Regions from separate parts of the Arthrobacter sp. L77 genome, predicted to be linked through region 1. Evidence: predicted binding sites of a transcription regulator. Region 1 holds the regulator's gene; the other holds the start of a gene.
The links. The regulator LexA, encoded in region 1, represses DNA repair genes until DNA is damaged. The targets are predictions, from matches to a motif close to TCGAACANNTGTTCGA.

Region 1 (8,640 bases):
GGCCGTACGGCCGCGGGCGGCATCAACTGTCATAGCATCTTCCTTCTGTGCGCGTCATTCAGGCGCGGATCGACGTGGGAGCAGGGCGGGCGGCGCGAACCACCCGGCGGTCCTGCCCTTCAATTCTAGGTGTTCCCGCCGGGCACACCGGTCACGGGGCCCCGGTGCCGCGGCGCGGACCGAACCGCTGCTCCGCGGTGAGGGTGGAAGCTCCCACGTAGCGGGCCAGCCACTCGTGCAGCGCGGCGGGTTCGCACAGGAGCTCATCGATGCCCGCCGAGGCGGAGGCGATGTCCACCCACGCGGGTCGGCGCACGCGATGGTTGACCTCGATGCCCTTCCACCGCAGCAGATCCGCCCTGGGATGATCGGCCGGGAAGCCCCGGGGGACGCGTGTCAGCGGTTGGGCCCGTCCGGGACGGATCATCATGCCCTGCCCGGTGACCGCGCCGATCGCGGCGACCAGCGCCGGGCCCGAGACGTCGCCGGCCACCGCGGCCCGGAAGGCGGCCAGCTGGTCCGCGGCGGGGAACGGCAGGCCGGTGGCGACCAGGAGGCCGATGCTGCTCACGCGGATGAATGCACCCACCCCGTCGGGCCGCTCGGCGACAGCCCCGATGAAGGTCTTGTAGGGCGGGCTGTCCGGCCGGAACCTGAGGTCGTTGTGCGGGCGGTAGATCCGCCATCCGGAGAACGACGTCAGGGCCGCACACACCGCGGTGAAGACCGGGCGGATGCCGTCGTCGTACAGCCTGCGCTGGCGGGCCCAGAACTCGCGAGTGTTGTCCGCCTCCATCCGCGCGAAGAACGACTGCGCCTCCTCGAAGATCGGACGATCCATGCGACACATGATGGGCGCTGCACCCGCGCGGCGCATCGCCCGCAGCGGATGGCCCCTCCGGAGCCCTGGGCCGTCGCCGACCCGACCGTCGGAACGGCGACCCGGCCGTCAGAGCAGCGTCGCCAGCGCCGTCAGGAACGCCGTCGTCTCCTCCTCCGTACCCGCGGTCACGCGCAGGGATCCGGGGATGCCGACATCACGGATGAGGACCCCTGCCTCCAGGAGGCCCTGCCAGACACGGTGGGGGTCCTCGAGGCCCGAGAAGAAGACGAAGTTCGCGTCCGACGGGGCCGGGGTGAGCCCGAGTCCCGTGAGCTCGCGCACGATGCGGTCCCGCTGCACCTTGATCGCCTCGACGTTCGCCAGGAGCGTGTCCGCGTGGGTGAGGGCGGCGTTCGCGGCCGCCTGGGTGATGGCCGAGAGGTGGTAGGGCAGCCTGACGAGCCGCAGCGCATCGGCGATCTCCGGCGCCGCCGCGAGGTAGCCGATCCGGGCGCCGGCGAGGGCGAAGGCCTTGCTCATGGTCCGGGAGACGAGCAACCGCGGGCGTCCGGGCAGGAGGGTCAGGGCGCTCGCGGTCCCCTCCTGCGCGAATTCGCCGTACGCCTCATCGACGATGATGATGGCGCGCGCGTCCTCGCCGGCCTCGTAGGCGGCCTCGACGACGTCCAGGCCGAGTGCCGTGCCGGTGGGATTGTTCGGCGAGCAGAGGAACACGATGTTCGCCCCTGATGCGCGGACCGCCCGGGCGGTGTCCTCCGGCGTCATGGCGTAGGCGGCACCGCGGGCGGCGGTGACGTAGCGCGTCCCGGTGCCGCTCGCGAGCAGGGGGTACATCGAGTAGGTGGGCGGGAAGCCGATGGCGGTGCGTCCGGGTCCGCCGAAGGCCTGGAGGACCTGCTGCAGCACCTCGTTGGAGCCGTTGGCGGCCCACAGCTGATCGGGCGTCAGGCCGTGCCCCAGATAGTCGGCGAGGTTCTTCCGCAGCTCGGTGAATTCGCGGTCCGGGTAGCGATTGAGGCCGCGCGTCGCTTCCGCGACGGCCTCCACGATGGCCGCGTGGACGTCCGCCGGTACGCCGTAGGTGTTCTCGTTGACGTTGAGCAGGATCGGGACGTCCAGCTGCGGAGCGCCGTACGGGTGCAGCCCGACGAGGTCGTCACGCAGGGGGAGGTTTGCTAGGGCTTCGACGGAGGAGGGCACTCTTCGAGTTTAAGGGATGCCGTCTTCCACGGACGAATGGCCCGGCGGGCAGTCCCGGTGTGGGCGCCGGTCAGTCCGCGGCGGGGCCCGGTCAGTCCGCGGCGGGTACTGCGATGCTCTGTCCTGCCTGCACCACGGAGTTCGGCAGGTCGTTGAGCTCGACGATCTCGGCGACGACGTCCCGGGGATCGCGCTCCGGCGCATAGCGCACGGCGAGATCCCACAGGGTCTCTCCGGTGACCACACTCACCTCGACGGTGGCCGTGGAGGTCGGCGCCGACTCCCCCGCCTGTGCCTGCGAGGTCAGGAATGCCGCGAGGAGGATCAGGGCCGCGACGCCCAGGGCGATCGGCAGGCCGACCAGCAGCAGGCGCCCTCGCCGCGTGAGCGTCAGGGGACGGTCCGCACTCCGCTGCGTGGAGGTACGGGACGGCACGGAGGAACCGGGCTCGGTGGAGGAACCGGTCCCATCAGGCCGGGAGGGTGCTGCGAAGGTCGGGGGCATCAGGGCGATGGTCGACGAGGACGGGTCAGGCATGGAGACGAGCCTGAGGTGGTTCTCGGGGCGAGCGGGCGTCCACAACGAGCTGCCATGCAGTACGGGTGTAACCATTGCCGTTCCTCTTTCCTTCGAATGCCTTGGCCGGACAGACCGCCCGGTTCGAACAAACGTTCTAATACGCATCTGCCTATTTCTAGCATCTACGATCGACCCGTGTCGAGACTCGGTCGAACATATGTTTGAAAAGTGACCCCGTCTGTCCTAGCGTGAAGAGATCACACCATCGTCGACGGATACTGCCCTCCGAGGGCGGTCCCGGGGTCGATGCATCTCACACAACCAGCCGCCTCTGACAAAACGGCTTCCGGCCCACGGAAGCGGTCCGGCGGCGACAGCGGGATCGGCGATCCCAGGCGAAAGGCGCAACAGTGGCGGAATCATCAGCGGCGGCCCGGCAGGAATCGAACACTGCCGACGTCCCGGCAGACGCCGTGCCCATCTCCGCGGGCCGGGGCAGGCCGCGCGGCCGCTCCGTGTCCAAGGGGCTGACCGCCCGGCAGCTGACCATCCTCGAGACGATCCAGCGGTCGATCGCCGACAAGGGGTACCCCCCGTCCATGCGGGAGATCGGCGACACCGTGGGGCTCGCGAGCCTGTCCAGCGTGACCCACCAGCTGGCGCAGCTCGAGCGGCTCGGCTACGTGCGCAGGGATCCGAAGCGCCCCCGCGCCATGGAGGTCCTGCTCCCCCTGACCCTGGCTCCGGACACCTCGGGCGCCCAGACCGGTCCGTCCGCGGACGGGAAGCCCGCCGCCGAGCACCGGATCGCCGTCGACACCGCCCTGGTGCCGCTCGTGGGGCGCATCGCCGCCGGCGGACCGATCCTCGCGGACCAGGTCGTCGAGGACGTCATGCCCCTGCCGCGCCAGCTCGTCGGCCACGGGGATCTCTTCATGCTCAGGGTCTCGGGGGACTCGATGGTGGATGCCGCCATCTGCGACGGCGACTGGGTGGTGGTCCGCCGGCAGCAGAGCGCCCAGAACGGCGACATCGTGGCGGCGCTGCTCGATGAGGAGGCCACCGTGAAGACCTTCCGGCAGCGGGACGGCCATACGTGGCTGCTGCCGCAGAACACGCGCTACGAGCCCATCCTCGGCGACCACGCCAGCATCATGGGCAAGGTCGTCTCGGTGATGCGCGCGCTGTAGCCACGCGCCGCAGCCGGTGTGCTGCGGCCGGCGGGGCGCGTCAGCGCCCCGAGAGCCGCTTCAGGATGCCCGTGACGGTGGCACGGTCCGTCGTCGCCCAGAAGGGCGGGAGGGCGGCCCGGAGGAAGCCGCCGTACCGGGCGTTGGCGAGGCGGCTGTCCAGGACGGCGACGACCCCCCGGTCCCCCGCCGCCCTGATCAGGCGCCCCGCGCCCTGCGCGAGCCGGACGGCCGCGTGCGTGGCGGACACGCTCATGAAGCCGTTGCCCCCGTTCCGCGCCACTGCCCGGGTGCGGGCGGTCATGAGCGGATCGTCGGGCCGCGGGAACGGGATGCGGTCGATCACGACCAGTCGGCACGAGGCCCCCGGCACGTCGACACCCTGCCACAGGGACATGGTGCCGAACAGGCAGGTATCCGGTTCGTCCGCGAACTGCGTGACCAGTGCGTTGAGCGAGGACTCCCCCTGGCACAGGATCTCGAAGTCGACCTTCGGACGCAGGGCCTCCGCGGCCTCCTCGGCGGCGCGCTTGGACGAGAACAGTCCCAGCGCCCCTCCCCGCGACGCCGTGAGCAGCCCCAGGAGCTCCTCGAGCTGCGCGTCGGAGGTGCCCCGCTCGGGCTTCGGCAGGTCCTTCGCCACGTAGAGCACGCCCTGCCGCGGGTAGTCGAAGGGGCTTCCGACGTCGACGCCGGTCCAGGCGGGCGCACCGGGGCCGCTGAGGCCCAGCGAGCCGGCGACGGGACCGAACTCGGAGCCGATCGCGAGGGTCGCGGAGGTCAGGATCACGGTGTGGTCCTCGAACAGTCCCTCCCGCAGCCGCCCGGCGACGGACAGCGGCGCGACGTTCAGCGTCGCGGGTGCACTCTCGTCGGGCTGCGCGTAGCCCGAACCCGGCGTGAAGGTACTGGGACGCGATGCCCAGACCACCTCGTTGAGTTCGGACGCCGCGAGGATCCGCTCGGCGAGCTCGAAGACCAGCGTGGTGCGGGAGCGTGCGACCTGCCGGCCGCCGTCGACGTCGGCTTCGGACTTGCCGTCCGTCTTGGTGTCGGACAGCGCGGCACGCGACGCGTCGCGGACCTGGGCGAGGGCCTGCTCGAGATCCTCGGGGAGGCCTCCCGGCAGGAGACCCGAGGGAACGAGTTCGGCGGCCGCCTCGAAGGCGTCGGCAGCCGTGTCGAGGACGCCCGTGGTGACGGACGCGTGGCGCCGGAGTGCCGCGGCTGCAGCGGTCACCATCGAGGCGGAGAGCTGGCCCGAGACGGCTCCGGTGACGCGGTCGTGGAGTTCGTGTGCCTCGTCGATGACGACGACGTCGTACTCGGGCAGGACGGCAAGCCCTTCGAAGGCGCTGATCGCGAGCATGGCGTGGTTGGTGATGATGATGTCGGCGTCCGCGGCTGCGGCGCGCGCCTTCTCGCTGAAGCACTCCTGGGCCATCGGACAGCGGGCGGCACCGATGCACTCCATGCTGGAGACGGACACCTGGCGCCAGGCGCGGTCGCTCACGCCGGGCACGAGGTCGTCGCGGTCGCCGGTCGCGGTCTCCTCGGCCCACTCACGCAGCCGCACCACGTCCCTCCCGAGCGCGGAGGACGGGCCGTCGGTCGCCGGGGCGGGGTGCGGCGCGGCATCCTCGCCGAGGCTGAAGAGGGTGGCGGGCGCGTCCTCCTCCGGGAAGCCGCCGCCGGTCTTGTGGAGGCAGACGTAGTTGGAGCGGCCCTTGAGCAGGGCGACGTCGACGGGGCGCGTGAGCGCGGGCCGCACGGCGTCCAGGAGGCGCGGGAGGTCCCTTCCCACGATCTGCGCCTGGAGGGCGAGCGTGGCCGTGGAGACGATCGAGGGCTTGTCGCTGTCCATCGCGTGGGCGATCAGAGGGACGAGGTACGCGAGCGACTTCCCGGTGCCGGTGCCGGCCTGGACGAGCAGGTGCTCGCCGGAGCGGATGGACTCACTGACCTGACGGACCATCTCGTGCTGGCCGGAACGCATCTCCCCGCCCATGGCGCCCACGGCGGCGTCGAGCAGTTCGAGGGCCTGCCGTGCTTCGTCCGAGTGGGGAGCCGCGTCCGGCGCCGCCACGGCGCCGGACCGCGTGCTCTCACTCATGCCTGACGTACGCCTCCAGCTCGGCGGCCAGGCCTTCCCGGACCATCACCTCGAGGCGGGTCCCCTCGCCGACGTGCTCCAGGCCGAGGATCTCGACATCCTCCTCGTGGAGGCGGCTGAGGATCTCCCCGCGCTCGTACGGCACCATCAGGTCGAGCTTCACGCCGGGGCGGGGGATGTTCGTGCTGATCAGCTGGCGCAGCTCCGTGAGCCCCGCGCCTGTCCGCGCGGAGACGACGACGGACCGCGGTTCGCGCTGCCGCAGCCGTTCGATGACGAACGGATCGGCGGCGTCGGCCTTGTTCAACACGATGATCTCGGGCACCTTGCGGGCGTCGACCTCCGTCAGCACGGTTCGGACCGCGGCGATCTGCCCCTCAGGGTCGGGGTGGGACGCGTCGACGACATGCAGGATGAGGTCGGAGTCGGCGACCTCCTCCAGGGTGGAGCGGAACGCCTCGATGAGCTGGGTGGGCAGCGAGCGGACGAACCCGACCGTGTCGGCCAGGGTGTAGCCGATGCCGTCCGGCGTCTCCGCCTTGCGCACCGTCGGATCCAGCGTGGCGAACAGTGCGTTCTCGACGAGGACGCCGGCGTCGGTGAGCCGGTTCAGCAGGGACGACTTGCCGGCATTCGTGTAGCCGGCGATGGCGACGGACGGCACCTGGTTCCGACGGCGGTTGGAACGCTTGGTCTCCCGTGCGGGCTTCATCCCGGCGATCTCGCGGCGGAGCTTCGCCATGCGCGTGCGGATCTTGCGCCGGTCGAGTTCGATCTTCGTCTCGCCCGGGCCGCGCGAGCCCATACCGGAGCCTGCGCTGCCGACCTGGCCGCCGGCCTGGCGGGACATCGATTCACCCCAGCCGCGGAGGCGCGGGAGCAGGTACTCGAGCTGCGCGAGTTCCACCTGGGCTTTGCCTTCGCGGCTCTTGGCGTGCTGCGCGAAGATGTCGAGGATCAGGGCGGTCCGGTCGATCACCTTGACCTTCACGATGTCCTCGAGGCCGCGGCGCTGCGACGGCGAGAGTTCGCTGTCGACGATCACGGTGTCCGCCCCGGTGGCCTGGACGATCCCCTTCAGCTCCTGGGCCTTGCCCGACCCGAGGAACGTCCCGGGGTCCGGCTTGAGGCGTCGCTGCACGATACCGTCGAGCACCTCGGAGCCCGCGGTCTCGGCCAGTGCCGCGAGCTCCTGGAGCGAGTTCTCGGCGTCCTGCGCCGTCCCTTCGCTCCACAGGCCGGCGAGGACCACCCGTTCCAGCCTGAGCTGCCGGTACTCGACCTCGGTGACGTCCTCGAGTTCGGTGGACAGTCCCGCGACGCGCCGGAGCGCACGGCGCTCGGCGAGGTCCTGCTGGTCCCCGTCGGCGTCGGACGGCTCCTCGTCCTGGGAGAGGGCCTGGGCCCGTGATCGCCAGGTCTTCTCGATCGGCGCGGAGCTCTCCCCCGGCCCTGATGTCCCCTTCGTCGCCTTGGCCGCGGCAGCTTCGTCGCTGGCGAGGATCCGGTCGATGACGGCTTGGATCTCCTCCGGGCCCATGTCGGCGCCGGTGGAATGTCCGTTGTTCTCGGTCATGGTCTCCCTAGATGAATGTCCTACAATCCTACGGCTGAGGGCCCGGCGTGCTCCAGCGTATTCTCCCAGCGCGAAACCCGACCGCGCGGACGGGCCGCCGGCGTGCCACTAGGCTTCTGTCCATGGAGTCTCAGCACTATTTCAGCGCCCAGCCGGCGGGACCGGACACGCGCCGACCGCTCTCCGTCGTCCTGGCCGGCGCGCGTCGGGACCTCGTGACCTCGTCGGGTCTGTTCAGCCCCGACGGCGTCGACAAGGGCACCGCGATCCTGCTCGACGCCGTCCCGGACCCGCAGGGGCGCCGCCTGCTGGACATCGGCTGCGGGTGGGGACCGATCGCCCTCACCATGGCGCTGAAGGCGCCCGACGCCGAGGTCTACGCCGTCGACGTCAACGAGCGGTGCGTCGCACTGACCGCGGAGAACGCCGCCCGCCTCGGACTGGGCAATGTAGCGGCCGGCACCCCCGACGCCGTGGACGGGTCGCTCGTGTTCGACACCATCTGGTCCAATCCGCCCATCCGCATCGGGAAGCAGGAACTGCATGCTCTGCTGCTGGACTGGCTCCCGCGCCTCGCTCCGGACGGCCGCGCCTGGCTGGTGGTGCAGAAGAACCTCGGTGCGGACTCGCTGCAGCGCTGGCTGGCCGGGGAACTGGCCGGGGGCTTCACGGTCCGGCGCGCGGAGACGTCCAAGTCCTTCCGCATCATCGAGGTGCACCGGGCCGGCTGAACGTCCCTGCCGGCTCATCCCGCTCAGGCTGCGGGAAGGAGCACACCCTCCGCCACGAGGACGGCCGGGCCGCTGAGCAGCACGTGCTCGCGACCGCCGGGGCCGTCGACGAAGGTCACCCCGACGACGCCGCCCGGGACGGTCACCTGCCATCGGGTCGGCGCACCCTGGCCGGCCCAGAATCGTGTGGCTGCCGCGGCGGCGCACGCACCGGTGCCGCAGGACTGGGTTTCGCCGACGCCGCGCTCGTGGACGCGCATGCTGAGCCGGCCGACGCCGTCGTCCCCCACCAGCGGATCCGAGGGCACCACGAGTTCCACGTTGGTCCCCTCCGGCGGGACGGGCTGGACCCCGGGAGGCCGGTGCAGTTCGGTCTGCTGGAGTTCGGCGGATTCGGCCAGCGCGACGACGGTGTGGGGATTGCCCATGCTGACCGACAGCGCCGGGCGGTCGACGTCGAGTCCGC
Region 2 (8,640 bases), on a different contig from region 1:
CGGCCTAAGCCGTCAGGTCCTGGTAGTCGGGGTTCTCCTCGATGAAGGCCGCCACGAATTCGCACTGGGGAACGACCGTGAGGTGCTGCCGGCGGGCGTCGTCGAGCGCATACCCGATGAGGGTGCTTCCGATCCCGCGACCCTCGACGTCCCGGTCGACGACCGTGTGCGTGAAGGTGATCGAATCGCCGGACCGCTCATAGGCGGCGGTACCGACAGGGCTGCCGTCGAGGGTGGCCACGTAGCGGCTCTCTGCCTCGTTGTTGCTGACCTGGACGTCCGGGGTGTCGGTGCTCATCCAGCCACCCTCGCATCCGTACCGACCGGGGTCAACGTGCCATGTCCGGTGGTCACTTCTCCTGCCGGGGCCCGGCCTCTCCGCTGCGGTGCCGCACGCGAGGTACGGTCTGAACCATGACATCGAAGATTCTGGTGACCGGTGCAAGCAGGGGCATCGGTGCAGCCATCGCCCATGATCTCGCAGGGCGTGGGCATCGTGTCGCCGTCCATGCCGGCCGTGATGGGCGCGCCGCCACGGCGGTGCGCGATGCGCTTCCGGGCGACGGACACGTGGTGGTCGTCGGCGACGTCGGTGATTCCGAGGCCTGCAGTCGCATCGTCGACGAGGCCGTGGGTGGGCTGGGCACTCTCGACGTGCTGGTCAACAACGCCGGCATGTTCGAGGCGCATCCGATCGACACCGTGTCCTTCGCGGACTGGCAGGAAGCGTGGCGCCGCACGCTGGACGTGAATCTGCTGGGGCCGGCGAACCTGGCCTGGCTGGTCGCGCGGCATCTCCTCGACCGGCCGGCGGGGCCGGAGGGCGGACGGCTGATCAGCGTCGGATCACGCGGAGCCTACCGGGGCGAGCCCGTCACACCGGCCTACGGTGCGAGCAAGGCGGCGTTGCACTCCATGACACAGTCCCTCGCGGTGGCGCTCGCACCGCACGGGATCCTTGCTGCCGCCGTCGCGCCGGGATTCGTCGAGACCGACATGGGCAGGACAGTGCTCGACGGCCCGGGTGGCGACGCGGTGCGCGCACAGAGTCCGTTCAATCGCGTCGCGACGCCGGAGGAGGTGGCGCAGACGGTCACGTGGCTCGCTACCGATGCTCCGCTCTGGGTCAGCGGCACCGTGGTGGACGTCAATGGGGCGTCCTACCTGCGGTAGCTACAGGGCGGCTAGAGGAGATGGATGCCGCTGTGGGCGGCGGCCCGCAGATCCGTCCTGCGCTCGAGGTGGCGGTGGAAGAGCTCCACGTCGGTGCCCTTTGCTGAGGCGAGAGAGGATCCTGCTGCGATGAACGCGGTGCCCAGGCGGATGAGCGTCCGGGATGTGAGTCCTCCGCGGGATGATCCGGCGAGCGCCGGGTAGCCGGCGTGAAGGGTTGTGCTGGTCATGTCGTCTCCTGGGGATCGATGAGGGGGAAGGCGTTGAAGTGGATCTGGACGGGCCGGGTTCCCGGGGTGCCCGGTTCGGAGCGGTAGGCGTCGAGCTTCTCGCGGAAGATCTCGCTCATGTCCCGGGTGAGGGCTGCGAGCTGGTCCACCGTCAGGTGGGCGTTCATCGTCGCGATCACGGCTGCGTCCGCCCACTCGGGCGGGATGGACTCGGAACCACTGGCCATGAAGGTGGCGAGAGCTTCGGAGCGGCCGCGTTCGAACTGGCGGTTCACCTGCCGCGTGGCTTCCCGTGTGGTGGGGTCCTGCTCGAGTTCGGGGGTGCTGAGCGTCAGGGATCCGCGGGGGCGTTCCCACCACCGCTCCCGTGCGGAGCCCCGTTCCACCTCGCGGACGAGGCCGTGGCGCGCGAGCTGCCGCAGGTGGTAGCTCGTTGCCCCACTCGATTCGCCGACCCTCTTGCCGATGCTGCTCGCGGTCTGCGGCCCGTAGCTAGACAGGACCTCGAGTAACTGGACCCTGAGAGGGTGGGCGAGGGCCTTGAGTGCCGCTCCGTCCAGGATGCGGTTGCCGTCCTCCGACGGGTGTCCTGTGTTGCCTGTGCTCTCCTTCATGCCTCCAGTGTGCACGCGCAAAGATATGTTTGCAATGCTTTCTTTGCACTTTTTGGTCCCTTTCGTGCGAATGCCGACCGCCGTCGTCGGACCTTCTCCGGGCGGCGGGGGAGGTTCGAGGCGTGACGCCCCGTGACGACGGCGGGTGGACGACGGCGTGCCGGCCCACCTACGCTCGAGACCAGAATCAAGAGCTCCAACGCAAAACCCTGGTTTGTTGGACGGCAACCCCCTCGCTGTAGCGGGGTGCCCCAGGTGAGGATTCGGCCCGGCACAGGCAGTGCGGGCAAGTATGGCGCTTCCGCCACGGCAGTGCCCCGACGTGAGGACTCTTCATGCCCGCATCACCACGCCGTATCCGGTTCAACGCCTTCGACATGAACTGTGTGGGCCATCAGTCGCCGGGTCTGTGGCGTCACCCCGAGGATCAGTCCTGGCGCTACAAGGAACTGGGCTACTGGGCCGACCTGGCGAAGACCCTGGAGAAGGGACTGTTCGACGGCGTCTTCATCGCCGACGTCCTCGGCACCTACGACGTCTTCGGCGGCTCCAACGAGGCCACCCTGAGGCAGGGGACGCAGACCCCGGTCAACGATCCGTTCCTGCTCGTCTCGGCCATGGCGCTCGTCACCGAGCACCTCGGGTTCGGCGTCACCGCCGGCACCGCCTACGAGCACCCGTACCCCTTCGCGCGCAGACTCTCCACGCTGGACCACCTCACCAAGGGGCGGGTCGGCTGGAACGTGGTGACCGGCTACCTGCCGTCCGCTGCACGCAACATGGGCCAGGAGGACCAGCTCGAACACGACGCGCGCTACGACCACGCGGACGAGTACCTCGAGGTCCTCTACAAGCTGCTCGAGGGGTCGTGGGAGGACGACGCCGTGGTCCGCGACCGCGAGACGGGCGTCTTCACGGATCCGGCCAAGGTCCACGAGATCGGCCACGACGGCACGTACTTCAAGGTCCCGGGCATCCACCTCAGTGAGCCCTCACCACAGCGGACGCCGGTCATCTTCCAGGCCGGAGCGTCCTCCCGGGGCATCGCCTTCGCGGCAGGTAACGCCGAGGCGGTGTTCGTCGCTGCACCCACGAAGGAGAAGCTGAAGGACGTGGTCAGGAAGATCAGGGATGCGGTCGAGGCCGAGGGTCGTGACCGCTACTCGGTGCGGATCTATACCCTGCTCACCGTGATCACGGACGAGACCGAGGAGAAGGCCCAGGCCAAGCACGCCGATTACCAGCAGTACGTCAGCTATGAGGGTGCCCTCGTGCTCGTCTCGGGATGGCTCGGTGTGGACCTTTCCGTCTACGATCCGGACGAACCGCTCGGCAACGTGAAGTCCAACGCCATCCAGTCCGCCGTCGCGAACTTCCAGAAGGTGAACGACGACGGGTCGCCGTGGACCGTGCGGGACATCGCCGAGTCGGCGGGGATCGGTGGGCTCGGGCCGCGCATCGTCGGTTCGGGTGTGCAGGTCGCCGACGAGCTCCAGGCGTGGGTCGAGGAGACCGACGTCGACGGCTTCAACCTCGCCTATGCGATCACCCCGGGGACCTTCGAGGACATCATCGAGTTCGTCGTGCCGGAACTGCAGAAGCGTGGTGCCTATCCCACCGAATACACGGAGGGAACACTGCGTCAGAAGCTGTTCGGGAAGGGCGACCGCCTGCCCGAGGAGCACCGCGGTGCGCAGTATCGGCTAGCGCCGGTCCGCCCCTGACGCGTCGCCGGGTTGGTCATCGTCGACCCGGCGGGCGTGGTTCGGGCGCCACGGGTAGTCTCCGCCTTACGTGTCGGTGGGGTCGGTCATTGGCACCAGGCGGGTATGGCGGGAGCGTCGTGGTTCGTCCGCCCTGGCGCGTCATTTGCCTCAGTAAGCGTGGGGCATTGGTGGCTTCAGCTGGGAATAGACCTGCGCTCGCGGCGGAACAGTCGCGGGAAGGTGGCCAGCCCGAGGTGCGGGGGACTAGCGTCGAAGACAAGGTATCCGACGACCAGTCATCCGACAGAAGGAGTTCCCATGTCACGCGTAGCCATCATCGGTGGGCACGGAAAAGTAGCCCTGCATCTCACGAAGATCCTCACGAGCCAGGGCCACCAGGTCAGCTCGGTCTTCCGTAACCAGGACCACGCCGGCGACGTCGAGCAGGCCGGGGCAACCCCCGTTGTCGCGGACGTCTCCGAGCTGTCGGTGGAGCAGATGGCCGATGTCTTCCGTGGCCATGACGCCGTCGTCTGGTCTGCAGGCGCAGGTGGCGCGAGCCCCGAGGCGACGTATGCCGTGGATCGGGATGCTGCGATCCGCTCGATGGACGCCGCCCAGGAGGCGTCCGTGGGGCGCTATGTCATGGTGTCCTACCTCGGGGCACGTAAGGACCACGGTGTCCCCGAGGACAACGGCTTCTTCCATTACGCCGAGGCGAAGGCCGCGGCTGATGAGCACCTGCGCAACTCGGAGCTCGCCTGGACCATCCTCCAGCCGGGAGCACTCACCACGGACCCGGGAACCGGGATGATCGAGGTGTCCGCCGAGCCGCAGCAGGACTCGGTGGCACGCGAGGATGTCGCACTCGTGGCCGCCGTCGTCCTCGGTAACCTCGGCACGGTCGACAAGACCATCCAGTTCAACACCGGTGAGACGCCGGTCGCGGAGGCCATCGAGGCTGCACTGTAGTCCGACCAGCACGATGAAGGCGGCGTTCACTGTGTGGGCGCCGCCTTCTGTGTGCCAGCTGGCCCTCGTCTTCAGTGTGGTGCGGGCTGTCCTGATTCACGAGGGTGTGCACGAGAAACGCCAGGCGCTCCGTAGCTCCCGGGATCTACGCACCGTTCCGTACGCCGGATGCGCCCGGCGGACCGGATGCACCCGACGCCCCGGGAGCACCGCTGGGTATGCCAAACGCACCCGACGGGCCGGATGTACCCGACGCTCCGGATACGCTGCCCCGCGCTCCGGATGCACCGCTCCCCATGCCGGAGGCGGCCCTACCTGACGGACCGGGCCGCACCCGACGCTCCGGGCGCACCGCTCGGTATGCCAGACGCACCCGACGGGCCGGATGTACCCGATGGTCCGGGCGCACCGCTCCCCATGCCGGAGGCGGCCCCACCGGACGGACCGGGCCGCCCCCGACGGTCCGGGCGCACCGATCATCCGGTGCTGTGCTCCAGAACGCTTGTGCTGCGCTCCGAGACGTCCACGCTCGGCCCCGAGGCGTCGTCGAGCAGTGCTTCATGGACGGCTTGTCCTGCCTGCCAGTACCTGTTCCGACGAGCCGTTCCCGGAGGACCGAGGGTTCGGGGGGCGGTGAACCACGGAATGCCGTTCCGGGATGCCACGGTCCAGGCACCTTGATGAATGACATGGTGGTGGCGCGAACACAGCAGGACTCCGTTGTCGATGCTCGTCGCGCCGCCTGCTGACCACGGATCGATGTGGTGGGCTTCGCACCAGCTGGCCGGGATGGAGCAGTCAGGGAAGGCGCAGCCCTTGTCCCTGGCCACGAGCGCTCGCCGAAGATGGGGCGGAAAAAGCCGCTGTGCCCGTCCCACATCGAGGATCTGACCGCTGCTTCCGAGGACCAGGGGGATGATGTCGGCATCGCACGCCAGCTTCCTGATGCTCCCTGCACTCATCTGCCCGGAGAAGACCGAATACCCCGCCTGATGTGTGGCGCCGATGAGGTCCTTGTAGTCGATGGTCACCATGACCTGTGGTCGGTGGCCGCCCGTCGAGGGAAGCGCAGCCGTGCTCAATGTGACCTTGCAGGCGGCGATCAGGCCGTCGAGGAGGGTCTGGGCCCTCGTCGCCGCCGGCTGATCAACGAGAGCGGGTGAATTCTCGGCTGTGGCCGGGCCGTGTGGTGCGTGCGGTGTACTCGAGGTGTCCGGTGCTCCGGGAGCTCCCGGTGTCCCCGGCGCCCCGGGTTCCCCGGGTGGATTCTCGGCTGCGGTGGCATCGATCCGCCCCGCTGCGCCGCGCGGGTTCGCCGTTGAGTTCATGACGGTTGCGAGCAACTCGAACTGCTCATCCGTCGCCCCGATTTCGAGGAAATGCAGTCCATGGCGTCGGCCACGGAAGAAGACGCCCTGCCTCGCGCGCAGCACCTTCTCTGTCGGCTCCTGCCCGTCCTGATCGAGGACGCCCTCCCAGCGCCGCGCCAGCACCCGGAGGATATCCTCGTCGGACTCCATCGCCTGCCGTGTCAGGTGATGCTCCATCGACGCGAGTTGCCGCGGCGTCGCGAACGAGTCCACCCGCTGCAACGCGTGCGCGACTACGGTGGCGGCCCGTCCGCTGATGCGGCCAGTGGTCACCGCGCCGCCCAGTGCTGCAAACCGGGGAGGTACACGCGCGCCGGTCGGCGAGATCCGGGGGAGTACCATCTCCGCAAGACTCAGCCGGCGCTTCGCCTCTGTCCGACTGATGCCCAGCGTGGCACGGAGAAAGTCTGCGCAGTTCCTGTATCCATTGCCGCTCGGCTCGGTCGGCTCGGTCGGCTCGGTCGGCTCGGATGACGTGTACGCGGCAGGGCCGGTGCGGACATCCCCGCGGACGGATTGCTCTGCCCTCGCCAGAAGCGAACCGCCCGCAGTTCGCTCCTCGTCATCGGCAAGATGATGTTCCTGGGCGACGCGGGCGGCGAGGATCTGGAGATGGTCGATGGTCCGTGAGGCGTCTTCGACCTCCAGCAGGAACCGCATGGCGTCCTGTCGGGACCGGAGGCCCTGGCTCTGATCGATGTCCCTCGCGCATTCGGCAAGCGCTGTGCATACCGAGTCCATGGAACTCGGAGGTGCGGTCAAGCGCTCGACCGGTGCGGTAGTCATACCTGAATTTTATCGAACATGCGTACTAATGGCGCGGTGGGGAAGCGAATGTGGAGGAAGAGTCGTCCTCAGTTATCCACATAGGCAGCGCCTGTGGACCTGCACCGGCATTCCGAGTGGAACCTCCTGTTTCGGGACATCCGGCCCTCACGGACTCCTGGTCTACTGCGGCGGTGCGCAGGCGGCTGCCCGCGACCCGATGCCCGCCGTCGTCTGCTTCTATCGAGCACCGCCAATCCTGCTCACGACCCCTGTAGACCAACCCGGCCACTCGGGACGGGGACGCACGGTGCCTCGCCCTGGTTCCTAGAGGCCGGCAGCGGCGTGAAAGGTCCGTAGCGCCTCGACGACGAGCCGGTGGTCCTCGAGTTGCGGAAGGCCGGAGACCGTTACCGTGGCGACCGGACCGACGCCCTGGATGTACAGCGGGAAGGAGCCGCCGTGCGCTGCGAACATCGTCGTGTCGAACAGCGGATCGTCCTCCACCCGCCCGCCGTTGCGGCGCCCCCGGAGGCCGACGAGCAGGGAGGGGACGAGGTAGCGTTCGGCTGTGCGGCTCTTCGCGTCGAGCCAGTAGTCGTTGTCGGGTGTTGTTCCGTCGAGTGCGGCCCGGAACAGGATGTGGTCGGGCCTTCGGATGCAGACCGCGATCGGCAGGTTGCGTCCCGCGCCCAGCTGGACGATCAACTGCCCCAGGGCGACTGCGTCGTCGTTCGTGAAGCGGGTGAACTGGAGCTCGGCGACCTCCCTCTCGACCGTGCTGATCAGCGCCTCGAGCGCCTCGGCAGGCTGTTCGCTGCTGCCGTCCGGATCGAACGGGAGGACGGCTGTAGGGAGGGCGTCATTGCTCATCTCCTTAATTTACGTCGTCGACGGGACGTGGCGGGCTTTTGCTCAGTTGTTTAGTAATTTCCTCGGGGCGGCAGTGTGTGCGTCGCCTGCGTTTCTCGCGGACATGATCCCGAAGCGGAAGGCTCCGGCGGATGTCAGAGTCCGGGTGCGCAGGGCCCGGCGCCGAGGAGCGCGAGGCCTGCGAGGTCGCCCTCCCCGAACGAGACCCGGCCGACGTTCTCCGAGTAAATCAGTTCGCCAGCGTCATCCACATGGTCGAGTCCGACGACGTGCGCGAGCTCATGCATGATCGTCGCCTTCAGGTACGCGCGCCCGTCCGGGTAGCCGAGCGATGTGGCGGCGTCGGGCGCATCGAGCTGTACCTGGCCACCCACGTAGACCAGCGGCTGCCCGGACGCCTGGGCGTAGTCGCTGCCGCCGAGACCCGCGATGTCCCCGGCCAGTCCGGGAATCTCCTCAGGGGTGGTCCAGATGATCAGCACCGGCACCCAGGCCTTCCCGTACAGCTCCGGCTGGTACAGGTCACGCTCTTCGCTGGGCGCCTCGGTGGTCGCGCCGTCGTGGACGAACTGCAGACCCGTGGCGGCGGACACCTCAGCGACGGCTTCCTGCACCAGTCCCTCCGAGCCGGCCGGGGCACTGTCCGGCCGGACGACGTAGTGCACGGGGCGGCAGGGATCGTAGGCCACCCACTCCTGCTCCTCGACGGGCGAGTCCATCAGCTTGAACGCCGTCGACGACGGAGCGGGCGGCGGCGTCCCGAGCGGCACGCCGTTGGCCTCGACCCCGCGGGGCGGCACATCGGCGCCGGGCAGAGGCGGCAAGGGGGCCGGCAGGTCGGGCAGCGTGACCGGCAGGTCGGGCGAGGGGACGTCCAGATCCGGCAGCGTGACCGGCAGGTCGGGCGAGGGGACGTCCAGGTCGGGCAGTGCGACCG

Region 2: a site for LexA is predicted at 6,864-6,879, ahead of RY94_RS09440 (HNH endonuclease signature motif containing protein). Genes of this name have one in related genera too.

The regions. Positions count from the first base shown of each region.
Region 1 covers NZ_JWSU01000008.1:295,971-304,610, reverse strand. The annotation lists gene hisB (imidazoleglycerol-phosphate dehydratase HisB) at 1-33, opposite strand, end outside; gene RY94_RS16295 (DUF2461 family protein) at 152-841, opposite strand; gene RY94_RS16290 (histidinol-phosphate transaminase) at 950-2,044, opposite strand; gene RY94_RS16285 (LysM peptidoglycan-binding domain-containing protein) at 2,136-2,657, opposite strand; gene lexA (transcriptional repressor LexA) at 3,038-3,754, shown strand; gene RY94_RS16275 (ATP-dependent DNA helicase) at 3,795-5,867, opposite strand; gene hflX (GTPase HflX) at 5,860-7,443, opposite strand; gene RY94_RS16265 (class I SAM-dependent methyltransferase) at 7,566-8,174, shown strand; gene dapF (diaminopimelate epimerase) at 8,198-8,640, opposite strand, start outside.
Region 2 covers NZ_JWSU01000005.1:300,709-309,348, reverse strand. The annotation lists gene RY94_RS09475 (TetR/AcrR family transcriptional regulator) at 1-8, shown strand, start outside; gene RY94_RS09470 (GNAT family N-acetyltransferase) at 5-298, opposite strand; gene RY94_RS09465 (SDR family NAD(P)-dependent oxidoreductase) at 415-1,173, shown strand; gene RY94_RS09460 (hypothetical protein) at 1,185-1,403, opposite strand; gene RY94_RS09455 (ArsR/SmtB family transcription factor) at 1,400-2,017, opposite strand; SAM riboswitch class IV at 2,203-2,316, shown strand; gene RY94_RS09450 (LLM class flavin-dependent oxidoreductase) at 2,353-3,741, shown strand; gene RY94_RS09445 (SDR family oxidoreductase) at 4,042-4,695, shown strand; gene RY94_RS09440 (HNH endonuclease signature motif containing protein) at 5,172-6,851, opposite strand; gene RY94_RS09435 (heme-degrading domain-containing protein) at 7,158-7,703, opposite strand; gene RY94_RS09430 (hypothetical protein) at 7,838-8,640, opposite strand, start outside.